2 regions of the Caulobacter sp. genome follow, and region 1 is predicted to be linked to the other one. Evidence: riboswitches for the same ligand, from Rfam matches in the RefSeq annotation. Region 1 holds a riboswitch; the other holds the start of a gene.
What was found. A riboswitch is a leader RNA that binds a small molecule or an ion and turns the genes downstream of it on or off. The one in region 1 is predicted to bind ZMP and ZTP.
Positions count from the first base shown of each region.

Region 1 (6,732 bases):
ACCGTCACCCGCGCCATCGACCGCCTGGCCAGCGCCGCGCGGTTCTTCACCCTGGCCGACGGCGAGCTGGCCGCCTTTCACGGGGGCGAGGCCGTCTCGGGCCGCCGCATCGCCGCCGCCCTGGCCCATGATGACGGCGGCCCCCGCCCGCCCGACCAAGCGCCGCACAGCGGCTATCAGAAGATGCAGGGCGCCAGCATCCAGGTGATGGCCGACGCCGGCCCGCCCCCGGTCGGCCCGCTCAGCCGCGCCGCCTGCGCCCAGCCGGCCGCCATCGAGATCGTCTGCGGCAAGGACCGGCTGATCACCAGCTGCGGCTGGAGCCCGGAAGCCGCCGGGGCCCACGCCTTCCGCCTGACCGACGCGGCCTCGACCGTCTCGGTGGGCGACGGCTCGGCCGGCCGGCCGCTGTCGGGCTTCCGCGCCCACGCCCTGGGTCCCTGGCTGATCGACGGCGCGACGGATGTGCAGGTCAAGCGCCACGACGGCGACAACGGCGTCTGGCTGGACATCGTCCACGACGGCTGGCGCCGCCTGGGCCTGAGCCACGCCCGCCGGCTGTTTCTCGATATCAACAGCGACGAGCTGCGCGGCGAGGACAGCCTGATCCCCCTCACGCCGGGCGACGCCGCCGGCCCGCGCCGCTATCTGCCCTTCGCCGCCCGCTTCCACCTGCACCCCGACGCCCGCGCCTCGATCGCCCGCGACGGCAAGAGCGTGCTGATCCGGGGGCCGTCCAACATCGGCTGGTGGCTGCGCAACGACGCCGTCGACGTCGAGATCGCCGCCTCGGCCCACTTTGACCACGGCCAGGCCCGCAAGGCCGGCCAGATCGTGCTCAAGAGCCAGGTCCGCCCCGAGGTCGGGGCCAAGATCCGCTGGAAGCTGACGCGGGCCGAGGGCTAGGCGCCCCCTCTAGGTCTGTCCCTTTCCCAACCCGTCCCGTACGCGATCAAGCCAGCCGACAACGGCGCCCAAAGCCTGGCTGCCCTTGCCCAGGAGCGTCGACAGTTCGACCTCCGCGCGCTCGTGAAGCGTCTCTTCAGGCTCGGGCAGCGGCGGCAGGATATGGGCGTAATAGCTCTTGCCCAGCAGTCGGTGCAGCAGTCGCTCGCCGGGAAACGGCGCGTTGTTGTTGAGCGCGCGGGCGGCCTTCAGCATGTTGCGGATGTCGTATTGCGTTGGACTGATGTCGGCGACCTGCTTGGGCAGACCCAGCAAGGTGTAGACGCCGATGCGAGCCGTGCGCACCGAAGCTTCCATCGTGAAGATGATGTCGTTGCTGGTCTCCACGAATTGACCCATCAGGGCAAGATTCGTGCAGCCCTCGGGCACGACCCGGGGACGGTCGCCTGCCGCGCGGGGCATGAACTGCGCGGTGATATAGGGCATCAGGGCCAGACGGACCTTGGTCTGGGCCGCGATGGCGTCGAGCTGATCGACAATGCCCAGATGGAAGCACAGCTCGGCCAGAACCTCCCGGCCCGTGCAGGCCGGCATCGGCTTTTTGACGTGGTTGCCGTCCTTGTCCATCAGCAGCGCATAGACCCACAGCACCAGCACATCGTCCGGCTGGGTCGGGAAGTGGGGCTGGCGGTTGCAGGTGAAGCTCAGCACCCAGTTGGAATCGGTGAAGGTGATCACCCCGCCCGTCGCGGTCTTGCCCGAATAGGGGTCGTTGACCGAGAGTTCCTTCAGCTTGTCGATCAAGGGCGACGGCCTGCAGGTCAGGGTCGCTGATTCCCAGATCGAGCCCGCGACATTGCCGTAGAACTTTTCGGGCTTGCCGAAGATCGGCGATTTCTGGGCCAGGTTCTTCCATAGCGCCCAGTCACTGTCCTCGCCCGGCTCGGCATTGCCCCGATCCAGAACCGGAGCTGTGTCCATGTCGCCATAGGCCGTGCCCTCGGTCATCGAGCCGGTGAGCGCGAAGACCAAATCCCTGGGACCGACGGTGATCGTCTCTGCCTTGCCACCGACCCTGCACTGGATCGCGGTGACGGTGCGATCGCCCCCCTGCCCGGTCATGTCCAGGTCATGGGCCCGGGTGTCGAACTGCACCTTGACGCCCTTGTCTTTCAGAAGACGGATCAGCGGGACGACGAAGCTGTCATATTGATTGTATTTCGGGAAAACGAGGGTCGACATGTCGGCCATGCCGTCGAGCGCATCGAGAAAGCGATGCATATAGAGCTTGACCTCGAGCAGGCTCTGCCAGTTCTCGAAGGCGAACATCGATCGCCAAAGATACCAGAAATTGGTCTCCAGAAAGCTGGCGCTGAAATACTGCTCGATCGTGATGTCGTTCAGATCCTCCTTGCGCTTGAGCAGAAGCTTCAGGATCTCCCATTGGTGAGACTTGCTCAGACCCATGGTCGAGAAGTCGCGGATCTGCCCCTGCTTGTGCATCAAGCGGGCCTTTGACCAGTTCGGATCGTTGTCGTTCACCAGCCGGTATTCATCGAGCACGCTGTAGCCTTCAGGCAGTTCCAGCGCCGGCACGTCCTGGAAGAGATCCCAGAAATTGTCGTAGTTGAAGTTCATCTCGCGGCCGCCGCGGATGATGTAGCCACTTTCCGCGTCGCCGGCGCCGTCGAGCGAGCCGCCGACGATCTCCATCGTATCGAGGATCGTGATGTCCTCGCCCTTCATGCCGCCGTCCCGGATCAGGTAGAAGGCGGCCGCGAGGCCCGCTATGCCGCCGCCGATGATCCAGGCCTTGCGGCCCTCGACCGACTGGGCCGCAATCGGACGATTGCGCATATAGGGGCCCATCATGTCGGGCGGCGGCAACGTACCGCTCGGGCCCTTGCGCCAGAAGCCGGCGCCCGCGTCGGCTTCGATACGGAAGGCGGTTGCGTCCGCTTGATGCGTGCTGGAGATTTTTTCGGTCATGATCTTCCGGCCCTTCGGCGTGACATCTGCGATACCGGCGGCTGCGATGCCGGCTGCCTGTCTACCGATGATGGTACCGGCCGATACTCGACTTGGGTTTGATCTGGCTCACGCGACTCGGAGAAGGGCGCCCCATTCGACGACGACGGCCAGCGAGGCCCCGGCGCCGGCGTGCGGGAAGCCGCGTCTGTCGATCATGGTTCTTGAGTCCCCGCGTGGCGGGATGATCAAAGCCGGTGTGGCGCAGCGGGAAAATCGGGCGCGGCGGCGCCGTGCGCGGCCGATTGTCCGATCGTTGGGCGCCGTTGGACGCAAGCGCAACAGATCCTCCCCCTAGCGGGGGAGGACTTATCCTCGGCGTTCAGCGAATAGAACGATGCAAAATCAATCGCTTATAACTTTCTCGCCCTTGCGTATCCCCGGGTCCGAAAGCTGAGGGATACTGTTCCTACCCACAAGCAAGGGAAGGGACGTCGGCCGGCGACCTGACGGGCTTGTGGGGGTGGTCGAGCGGGAAGCGCCCGTCGGCCGTCGTTTAAGGCCCGGCAGGGTCTGGTGGAGCGGATCGGTCCTTGCGGGGGTCGGACGTGATGAAGCCGGACCGGGACCGCTGGGAACACCCTTGGGCGACGCCCGTCGATGCGCAGCAGGCATGGGCTGAAATCGCCCATGCGGTCTGGACGGGGTCGTCAGCCCCTCCACCCGTCGGGGGCCTAAGGTCGGGAGCGGGTTAAAACCCCGCGTCTCGCAGGCTCACCGGATAACGGATCACGCGGAGCGTTCGTCTTCGTCGAAACGGTAATTGCTATCCCATCCTCCGGGCGAAGCCCGGACGCTCCGCGACCCTTCCCCTCAACTCGGCGGTTTTCGCGCGAGGTCGTAAAGCCGTGTCCGCCAGACTCGCCCCCTACGGATCGCTCCGCGATCGTCTTCCCCCGGAGGGGGAAGATGAAGGGCGGCGATCCCATCTTCCCCCTCCGGGGGAAGACGGCTGCGCAGCAGCCCGTAGGGGGCCAGTGGCCGAGACGCCGCATTGACTCCCCGGCCCCCGCCCGTATTTTCCGCCCCGTTCGTGTGACTGGCGTTGAAGGTGGGCGACCACCGGGGAGCGCGAACCTCATCCGCCGCGCGCCTGGGCTCCCATACCGTCTCGTTTCACCAGACCCGGAGTCCCGCCGTGCCCGCCGCCCCCGACTATCCGTCCGCCCCCGATCTCGTTTCGCCCAAGCGCGCCCTGCTGTCGGTCTCCGACAAGACCGGCCTGGTCGAGGCGGCCAAGGTTCTGCACGAGGCGGGCGTCGAGCTGGTCTCGACCGGCGGCACCAAGGCGGCCATCGCGGCGGCCGGCCTGCCGGTCAAGGACGTGTCGGACCTGACGGGCTTCCCCGAGATGATGGACGGCCGGGTCAAGACCCTGCACCCCATCGTCCACGGGGGGCTCCTCGGGGTTCGCGACGCGCCCGACCACGCCAAGGCCATGGCCGACCACGGCATCGGCGGCATCGATATCCTGTATGTGAACCTCTATCCGTTCGAGGCCACGGTCGCGAAGGGCGGCAGCTACGCCGAGTGCGTCGAGAACATCGACATCGGCGGCCCGGCCATGATCCGCTCGGCGGCCAAGAACCACGGCTATGTCGCGGTCTGCACCGATCCCTCGGACCTGGCCGAAGTGCTGGACGCCCTGAAGGCCGGCGGCACGACGCTCGCTCTGCGCCAGCAGCTGGCGGCCCGCGCCTATGCCCGCACGGCGGCCTATGACGCGGCGATCTCGGCCTGGTTCGCGGCCGCCCTCGGCCAGGACTTCCCGGCCCGCAAGGCCATCGCCGGCGAGCTGCGCCAAGTGATGCGCTATGGCGAGAACCCGCACCAGAAGGCGGCCTTCTACGCCTTCCCCAACCCCCGCGTGGGCGTGGCCACCGCCACCCAGCTGCAGGGTAAGGAGCTGAGCTACAACAACATCAACGACACCGACGCGGCCTTCGAGCTGATCGCCGAGTTCGACCCGGCCCAGGGCCCGGCCGTGGCGATCATCAAGCACGCCAATCCGTGCGGCGTGGCCGTGGGTGGCTCGCAGCGGCAAGCCTATGAGCGGGCCCTGGCCTGCGACCCCACCTCGGCCTTCGGCGGCATCGTGGCGGTCAATTCGCGCCTGACCAAAGAGGCGGCCCTGGCGATGGTCGAGATCTTCACCGAGGTGGTGATCGCGCCGGAAGCCGACGACGACGCCATCGCCGTGTTCGCGGCCAAGAAGAACCTTCGCCTGCTGGTGACCGGCGGCCTGCCCGACGCGCTGTCGACCGGCGACACCTTCAAGAGCGTGGCCGGCGGCTTCCTGGTGCAGTCGCGCGATGACGCGCGGATCACCGCGTCGGACCTGAAGATCGTCACGAAGCGCCAGCCGACCGACACCGAGGTGCGCGACATGCTGTTCGCCTTCACGGTGGGCAAGCACGTCAAGTCCAACGCCATCGTCTATGCCCGCGACGGCCAGACCCTGGGCGTCGGCGCCGGCCAGATGAACCGCAAGGACTCAGCCCGCATCGCGGCCCTGCGCGCCGCCGATTTCGGCCTGAACCTGGACGGCTGCGCCTGCGCTTCGGAAGCCTTCTTCCCGTTCGCGGACGGTTTGATTCAGGCCGCCGAAGCCGGCGCCACGGCGATCATCCAGCCGGGCGGCTCGATGCGCGACGGCGAAGTGATCGAGGCCGCCGACAAGCTGGGCCTCACAATGGCCTTCACGGGGGTGCGGGTGTTCCGGCACTAGCACCTGTCTCTCCGTCTTCCCGGCGAAGGCCGGGACCCAGATCGAACCCACGAGCGGGTGGGGCTTTGAGCGCTATCGAGGGGCGCATCATGCCCAAATGCTCAGGCTGAATCTGGGCCCCGGCCTTCGCCGGGGAGACGGGGGAATATCGAATTGAAGGAACGAGCCATGCAAAGCCTCGCCTGGGGAGCCAAGGTCGCCGACGCCTCGAAGGTGTTCAAGCCGGCGGGCAATGGCCCGTTTCCAGTGGCGCTGATCCTGCACGGCTGCGGCGGCAAGACCCCGTTCCTCGAGGCCTATGCGCAGACGGCGGTGAAGGCCGGCTACGCCGCCGTCGTCGTCGACTCGTTCCGGCCGCGCGGCATGTCGACCCTGGACGGCAAGCTGTTCGTCTGCACCGGGACGACCCTGCAGGGGCTGAAGCGCTCGGCCGACGTGTTCGGGATGCTGGCCTGGCTGGAGGGCCAACCGTGGGCGGACCACCAGCGGGTCTTCCTGGCCGGCTGGAGCCATGGCGGCTGGACGATCATGGACGGCTACGCGATCGGCGTGAACGCCGCCCGGGCCACGGGCCTGACGGACGCCGATCCGATGACGCTGCGGACCCGGGTCAAGGGCGCGCTGCTGGTCTATCCCTATGCCAGCTACCCCTCGCTGACCAGCAGCCGGGGGTGGGGCGCCGGCGGGCCGCGCGTCTGGTCGGTGATCGGCGGCCGGGACCAGGTGGTCGGCTGGAAGGCGCCAGGCAAGGCGCTGGAGCGGCTGAAACGCGACGGGCTGAGCGTGGACACCGTCTTCCTGCCCGACGCCACCCACGCGTTCGACGACGACCGCGCCAATGACCCTCGGGCGAAGTACCGCCCCGACCTTCTGGCCCAGACGCGGGACTATTTCGGAAGAGCCCTGACGGAGACCCTGAGAGCCTAGGCCGCGACGCGCCGGATCGGGGTCGGCCCCCGATAGAGCCGGCGCCACAGCCACTCCAGCGGGCCCATGCTGAAGCGGTCCATCCACCACCGCGACCACAGGATCTGCAGGATCCAGACGCCCACCACGATCAGGGCCAGTAC
Region 1 is NZ_OZ257139.1:1,301,718-1,308,449, forward strand. It holds gene ACQY9P_RS06115 (heparinase II/III family protein) at 1-906, shown strand, start outside; gene ACQY9P_RS06120 (oleate hydratase) at 916-2,895, opposite strand; ZMP/ZTP riboswitch at 3,960-4,040, shown strand; gene purH (bifunctional phosphoribosylaminoimidazolecarboxamide formyltransferase/IMP cyclohydrolase) at 4,073-5,662, shown strand; gene ACQY9P_RS06130 (dienelactone hydrolase family protein) at 5,831-6,589, shown strand; gene ACQY9P_RS06135 (DUF418 domain-containing protein) at 6,586-6,732, opposite strand, start outside.

Region 2 (6,732 bases), 380 kb from region 1:
GTTGTTCTTGGCCATGGCGGCCTGGAAGCCCGAGGTGATGTTGCCATCGGCCCAGGGGGCGGCGTCCATGATCGCCCGGCACTGCGCGACCTGCGCCTTGGTCAGGACTTCGGGGATCTGCAGCATCATGAGGGGGTGACTCGGGGCCCCGCGAAGGGAAGAGCCCCATCCGGCGTGGGCCTGCCGGATGGGGCGAACGTCAGGTCGAGAGGGGAGTCTCAGTACTTGACGTTGACGGTGAGCATCGTCTGGCGCGCCGGCGCCGGATCGGCGTGGTGCACGCCGTTGGTGCGAAGGATGTAGCGCTCGTCGGTCAGGTTCTGGACGTTGAGCTGCAGGTCGACCCGGTCGTTGACGGCCCACGAGGCGAAGGCGTCGTAGCGGGTGTAGGACGGGGCATAGACCTTGTTGGCCCCGCCGCCGGCCCCGCCCTGGTTGCCGCCGAAGCTGCGCGACACATAGTAGGCGCCGCCGCCCAGGGCGATCCTGCGGGTCACGCGATAGGTCGTGAACAGGCTGGCGGTATGCTTGGGCGTGTTGGCCAGAGGGTCGCCCTGGTTGACGCCGGTATAGGCGCCGCGCACCAGTTCGCTGTCCATATAGGTATAGCCGCCGAACACCTGCCACTTGGGCGTGACATTACCCGACGCGCCCAGTTCGACGCCCTGGACCATGGTCTCGCCGACCTGCTCATAGATGCCCGGCGAGGTCTGGATCTGGGCGTTCTTGCGCTCGGTGCGGAACACCGCGCCCGACAGGGCCAGGGTGTCGTCGAACAGGTTCCACTTGGCGCCGGCTTCGTAGCTGGTGGTGTCTTCCGGCTCCAGCTGGGTGGTGGACAGATTGCCCGTGCCCACCGAGCCCGAGGTGCTCTGGTCGCCGCCGGCGATGCCCGGAGGCGTCGAGGAGGTCGCGTACGAGGTGTAGACGCTGCTCGACGGGGTCGGCTTGTAGACCAGGCCGACCTGGTAGTTGAAGAAGGTCCAGTTCGCCTCGGCGACGCCCGTATAGGTGACGCTGGTGATCACGCCGTTGGCGCTGGTGCTGCTGACGTTCAGGCCGCTGGTCGAATAGTCGTCGTAGCGGACGCCCAGATTGACCAGCAGCTTGGGGGTCAGGGTTAGGGTGTCGAAGGCGTAGGCGGCGGCGGTCTTGGTCACCGTCCTGGCCGCCGGGGCGCGGGTGATCAGACCGGCCCACGCATCGCCGGTGTTGGGAGCGTAGAGGCGGGTGCAGTCGCCGATTCCGGCCGTCGTCGCGGTGTTGGTAAAGCCGGTCGGACAGGCCGAGCCCGCCGTCGTGTAGATCACGTAGCCGGCGTTCTCGTTGACTTCCCGCGACAGCTCGACGCCGAGATTGAAGCTGTTGCCGATCGAGCCGACGTCGAACTTGCCGGTCAGATCGGTGACCGCCGCGACCGTGGTGGCCGGATTGTAGCGGGCCTTGGTGCCGCGCTTCATCCACCATTCGCCGGCCACGAACTGCGCCGCGCCGCCGTCGCCGGGATTGGTGACGATGTAGTCGTTTACGGTCTTGGAATAGCGGACCGCCTGGCGAACCGAGAAGTCGTCATTGATCTGGTGGTTGAAGACCAGGGTGGCGATGTCGGCCTTGGTCTTCATGAAATCGCGCGAGGCGACGCCGTAATAGGCGTCGCGGGACACATCCAGAATGCCGCTTGCCGGACGCGTCTTGCTGTCGGTTCCGGCCACGCCCCAGGTGCGCTTGCTGGCCAACGGGATGCCGTAGTCGGGGTCCTGGTCGGTGTCGAGGTGGTAGTAGCTGGCCGTCACCTGGGTGTCCGTGCCGATGCCGAAGGCCAGCGACGGCGCGATGCCCCAGCGCTTGAAATCGACGCTGTCCCGACCGGGCGTGTCGCCCTTCGTGGCCATGATGTTCAGGCGGAAGGCGGCGGTGTCGGCGAAAGCGTAGTTGGCGTCGGCCGTGGCCCGCACATAGGAATCGGTTCCGCCGGCTAGCGAGGCGTGCGCGAAATTGGTCGGCTTGGGCGACTTGCTGCCCAGGTTGATGCTGCCGCCGCCCGAGCCGCGGCCGCTATAGACCGAGTCCGGACCCTTGATGACCTCGACCTGCTCGAGGTTGAACACTTCGCGGGTCTGGCCGCCGGCGTCGCGGATGCCGTCGACGAAGACGTTGTTGCCCGAGGCCTGGCCGCGGATGAACGGACGGTCGGCCAGGGGCTGGCCGCCCTCGCCCGCCCCGAAGGTGATGCCCGGCGAGGTGCGCAGGATGTCCTGCAGCGAGGTGGCGGCGGTCTGCTCGATGATCTTGCTGGAGATCACCGTGATCGAGCGCGGCGTGTCGACCAGCGGCGCGGTGTATTTGCCCGACTGGACGTCAGTGGCCTTCTTGCCGTCGACCTTGACGCCCGACACTTCGGTGGCGTCGGCGGGCGCGGTCGCCACGGCGGCGTCCTCAGCGCCGGGCGCCGCGTGGGCCAGGCCCGCGCCGAGGGTGAGGCCGGCCAGGCCGGCGACGGCGGCGGCGCCGAGGGCGCGATGGGGGCGGCTGACGATGCCGCCGATCGGGCCAGAGGTCTTCGGGTTACGCATGAAAAAATCCTGTCCCCAGCAGGGCCGCGGTACATCGCGGCCCGTCCTGATATTGCGAAGCGTTCTTAGCGGCGCCGCAATCGGGACGCAATGATAATCATTCTCAAAATGACAGGGATGGACGGAGCCCGTAGGGGGCCAGTGGTCACCAGGGAACGGCGACCCGTCCTCGACGGGCCCGAGCCCCCCGTGTAACGTTCCACCGTGCGCGCGACTGGCGATTGGAGGGGTCACCCTCGGGGAGCGCGGGCCACAGCAGAGCCGTTCGCCTGGGCGCCCTCACCTCTCGATGGAGCCGCGCCCATGCCGGAAGCCAAGACCTGGATCGCCTTCTGCCTCATCTGCCTGGGCATGGCCCTGACCCCCGGCCCCAACATGCTGTACCTGGTCAGCCGCTCGATCAGCCAGGGACCACTGGCCGGCATCGTCTCGCTGGTCGGCACGGCGGCGGGCTTTGTCATCTATCTGCTGTGCGCGGCCCTGGGCATCACCGCCCTGCTGATGGCCGCGCCCATCGCCTATGACATCCTGCGGTTCGGCGGCGCGCTGTATCTCCTGTGGCTGGCCTGGCAGGCGATCCGGCCGGGCGGCGCCGCGCCGTTCCAGGTGCGCGACCTGCCCCGGGATACGCCGGCCCGGCTGATGGCCATGGGCCTGCTGACCAATCTGCTCAATCCCAAGGCGGCCATGCTGTATCTTTCGCTGCTGCCGCAGTTCATCGACCCGCATCGCGGCGCCGTGATGGGCCAGTCGCTGGTGCTGGGCGGCAGCCAGATCGTCATCAGCCTGACGATCAACGGCGTCATCTGCCTGGCCGCCGGCACGATCGCGAGCTTCCTGGCGACGCGGCCCAGCTTCGTGCTGGTCCAGCGCTGGCTGATGGCCACGGTGCTGGGCGGCCTGGCGGTCCGCATGGCGACAGAAGCCCGGCGCTAACCGACGCTTGACCCGGGACCGGGCGGCGACCCAAATCGCCGTCCGTTTCGGAGTTGCGTTTCCATGTTGTCAAAGATCGTCGCGACCGCGCTCGCCACCGCCGCCTTGTCCCTCGCCGGCGCGGCCCAGGCCGCCGACCTGAAGGCCTGCGCGGTTCCGCCCGACGTGGTCCCCGCCCCGAGCGAGACCCCGCCCGCCGACCAGATCCACACCGACGTGCCGATCGCGGCCTATCTGCTGGCCCTGTTCTGGTCGCCGGAATCCTGCCGGGCCAACATCCCGGAGTCCGACAAGGCCATCCAGTGCCAGGCCAACAGCTTCGGCTTCACCGTCCACGGCCTGTGGCCCAACGGGCCCGACCGCATCCATCCCCGCTACTGCAAGCCCAGCCCGCCGATCAGCCTGAAAACGGTGAAGGCCAATCTGTGCATGACCCCCTCGCCCTGGCTGCTGCAGCACGAGTGGCAGGCCCACGGCACCTGCGACTGGCCCACCCCGGAGGCCTATTTCAGGAAGGCCCGCGCCGTGCGTTCGAAATTGAACGTGCCGGACCTGACGCCGGACGCCAACGGGACGATGACGGCCGGCCAGGTGCGCCAGGCCTTCCTGACGCGCAATCGCGGCCTGACGGCCGAGGGGCTGAATGTGCGGGTCAACAAGGACAATCGCCTGACCGAGGTATGGGTGTGCCTGGACCTGAAGTTCAAGCCGGCCGCCTGTCGCGGCGGCAATGGCACGCCCGACCCGGTGACCATCCGGGTGACGCAGAGGCGGTAGACACAGGTTCGCGGCCTCGCCGGTTTTCACCGGCGAGTGGGGAGGCGGCGGAGCGTCCGGGCCAGGCCCGGATGAGGATAGTTGGAGTACCGTTTCGGCCGTGGCCGGAGCGCTCCGCACGGTTGTTATCCCTCTGGCCGGCACGCGCGGGTCTCGTTCAACCCTTTGCACCCATCCGGGCACTCCCCCTCGCGACGGACCCAGCCTTGGGCTGCAGCCTCGCCGATTCCGGAGGACCCGGAACGAACCTTCGGACGGGCGGAGGCTTTGGCCTTCCTCCGATGGACAGGTTTACGTCCCCTGTCCTCTAAACCCGTACAACCGCCCCCACCGCCCGTCAGGTCGCCAGCTGGACGCCCTCCCCATGCGATGGAGCGAGGAGAAGTATGCGGGCGTTTTTGGGGGTGTTGCGTCGATTTTGCATCGTGACGCTGGGAGGCGGGGTCAGGCCGTTGAATTCGTTGGGATCGGGGCGGGGCTATCCCCGTGCGGGCGCGGGGATAAGGGTCCGACGCGAGACTTCTCCCTTCCCCCTTTGATGGGGGAAGGGTCGGGGGTGGGGGTGACAGAGGTTCAGGATATGGCGCGGCCGGCGTGAAATCGTCCGGCGGTGTCACCCCCATCCCTGCCCTTCCCCCATCAGAGGGGGAAGGGTCGCGCCTTAGCGTGCCAGGTCGTGGGAAAACCTCCGCGCCGGAGGGAGCCATCCTTACATCTCCCGGCGAGACGATCGCCGAGGCGTACAGGTCTCTCAAGGACGACGCGCACGCGTCGCCGTGCTGCGGCTGCCCGGAGGGCCGTGTCGGCGGACAGACCTGTACGCCTCGGCACGCTGCAGCCTCCAAGAGATGTAAGGATCGCACCGACCCTGGAGGTCAGCGGGCGACTGCCTGGATGCTCGATGACGCCGATCCCTCTCCCCTTGCGGGAGAGGGTGGGTGAGGGGTCTCTCAGCCCTTTCCGGACAAGACTTTCAACCCCTCATCCGACCTGCTTCGCAGGCCACCTTCTCCCACAAGGGGAGAAGGAAAGGACCCCAAACGCAAAACGGGCGGCCCCTTTCGGAGCCGCCCGCTGCGTTCATTCCGGAAAGACCGGGCTGAAAAGGCTTACGCCTCTTCGGCCGGGGCTTCCTTCTTGGACAGGTCTTCGCCGGTTTCCTGGTCGACGACCTTCATCGACAGCTTGGTCTTGCCGCGATCGTCGAAGCCGAGAAGCTTCACTTTGACGATCTGGCCTTCCTTCAGCACGTCCGAGGGCTTGGCGACGCGTTCGTTGCTGATCTGGCTGACGTGGACGAGGCCGTCCTTGGCGCCGAAGAAGTTCACGAAGGCGCCGAAATCGACGACCTTGACGACCTTGCCGTCATAGATCGCGCCGACTTCAGCTTCTTGCGTGATCGACTTGATCCAGTCGATGGCGGCCTTGATCTTGGCGCCGTCCGAGGCCGAAACCTTGACCGTGCCTTCGTCGTTGATGTCGACCTTGGCGCCGGTGGTGGCGACGATCTCGCGGATCACCTTGCCGCCGGTGCCGATCACTTCCCGGATCTTGTCGGTCGGGATGGTGATGGTTTCGATCTTCGGCGCGTAGTCGCCGACTTCTTCACGAGGCGCATCCATCGCCTTGTTCATCTCGTTGAGGATGTGCTCGCGGCCGCCCTTAGCCTGGGCCAGCGCTTGCTTCATGATCTCTTCGGTGATGCCGGCGATCTTGATGTCCATCTGCAGCGAGGTGAGACCCTCGCTGGTGCCGGCCACCTTGAAGTCCATGTCGCCCAGGTGATCTTCGTCGCCCAGGATGTCGGACAGAACGGCGAAGCCGTCCTTTTCGAGGATCAGGCCCATGGCGATGCCCGAGACCGGACGGATCAGCGGAACGCCCGCGTCCATCATGGCCAGCGAGGAGCCGCAGACCGTGGCCATCGAGGACGAGCCGTTCGACTCGGTGATCTCGGAGACCAGGCGGATGGTGTAGGGGAAGTCTTCCTTGGCCGGCAGCATCGGGCGCAGGGCGCGCCAGGCCAGCTTGCCGTGGCCGATTTCGCGGCGGCCGGGGCTGCCCATCCGACCGGTCTCGCCGACCGAGAAGGGAGGGAAGTTGTAGTGCAGCAGGAAGGATTCCTTGTAGGTGCCTTCCAGGGCGTCGATGAACTGCTCGTCGTCGCCGGTGCCCAGGGTGGCGACCACGATGGCTTGCGTTTCGCCGCGCGTGAACAGGGCCGAGCCGTGGGTGCGCGGCAGGATGCCGACTTCACCCAGGATCGGACGGACCTTGTCGACGGTGCGGCCGTCGATGCGGATGCCGGTGTCGAGGATGGAGCGACGGACGATGTCGGCTTCCAGTTCCTTGAACACCGAGATCAGCTTCAGCGGATCGATGCCGGCCGGGTTGGTGTCGCTCTTGGCGAAGGTGTCGACGGCCTTGGACTTGGCGGCCGACAGGG
Region 2 is NZ_OZ257139.1:1,677,648-1,684,379, reverse strand. It holds gene ACQY9P_RS07880 (Fe2+-dependent dioxygenase) at 1-129, opposite strand, end outside; gene ACQY9P_RS07875 (TonB-dependent receptor) at 219-2,573, opposite strand; ZMP/ZTP riboswitch at 2,774-2,855, shown strand; gene ACQY9P_RS07870 (LysE family translocator) at 2,877-3,509, shown strand; gene ACQY9P_RS07865 (ribonuclease T2) at 3,573-4,286, shown strand; gene pnp (polyribonucleotide nucleotidyltransferase) at 5,396-6,732, opposite strand, start outside.
Region 2: it holds a riboswitch for ZMP and ZTP, as region 1 does, so the genes downstream of both, ACQY9P_RS07870 (LysE family translocator) here and purH (bifunctional phosphoribosylaminoimidazolecarboxamide formyltransferase/IMP cyclohydrolase) in region 1, are expected to answer to the same signal.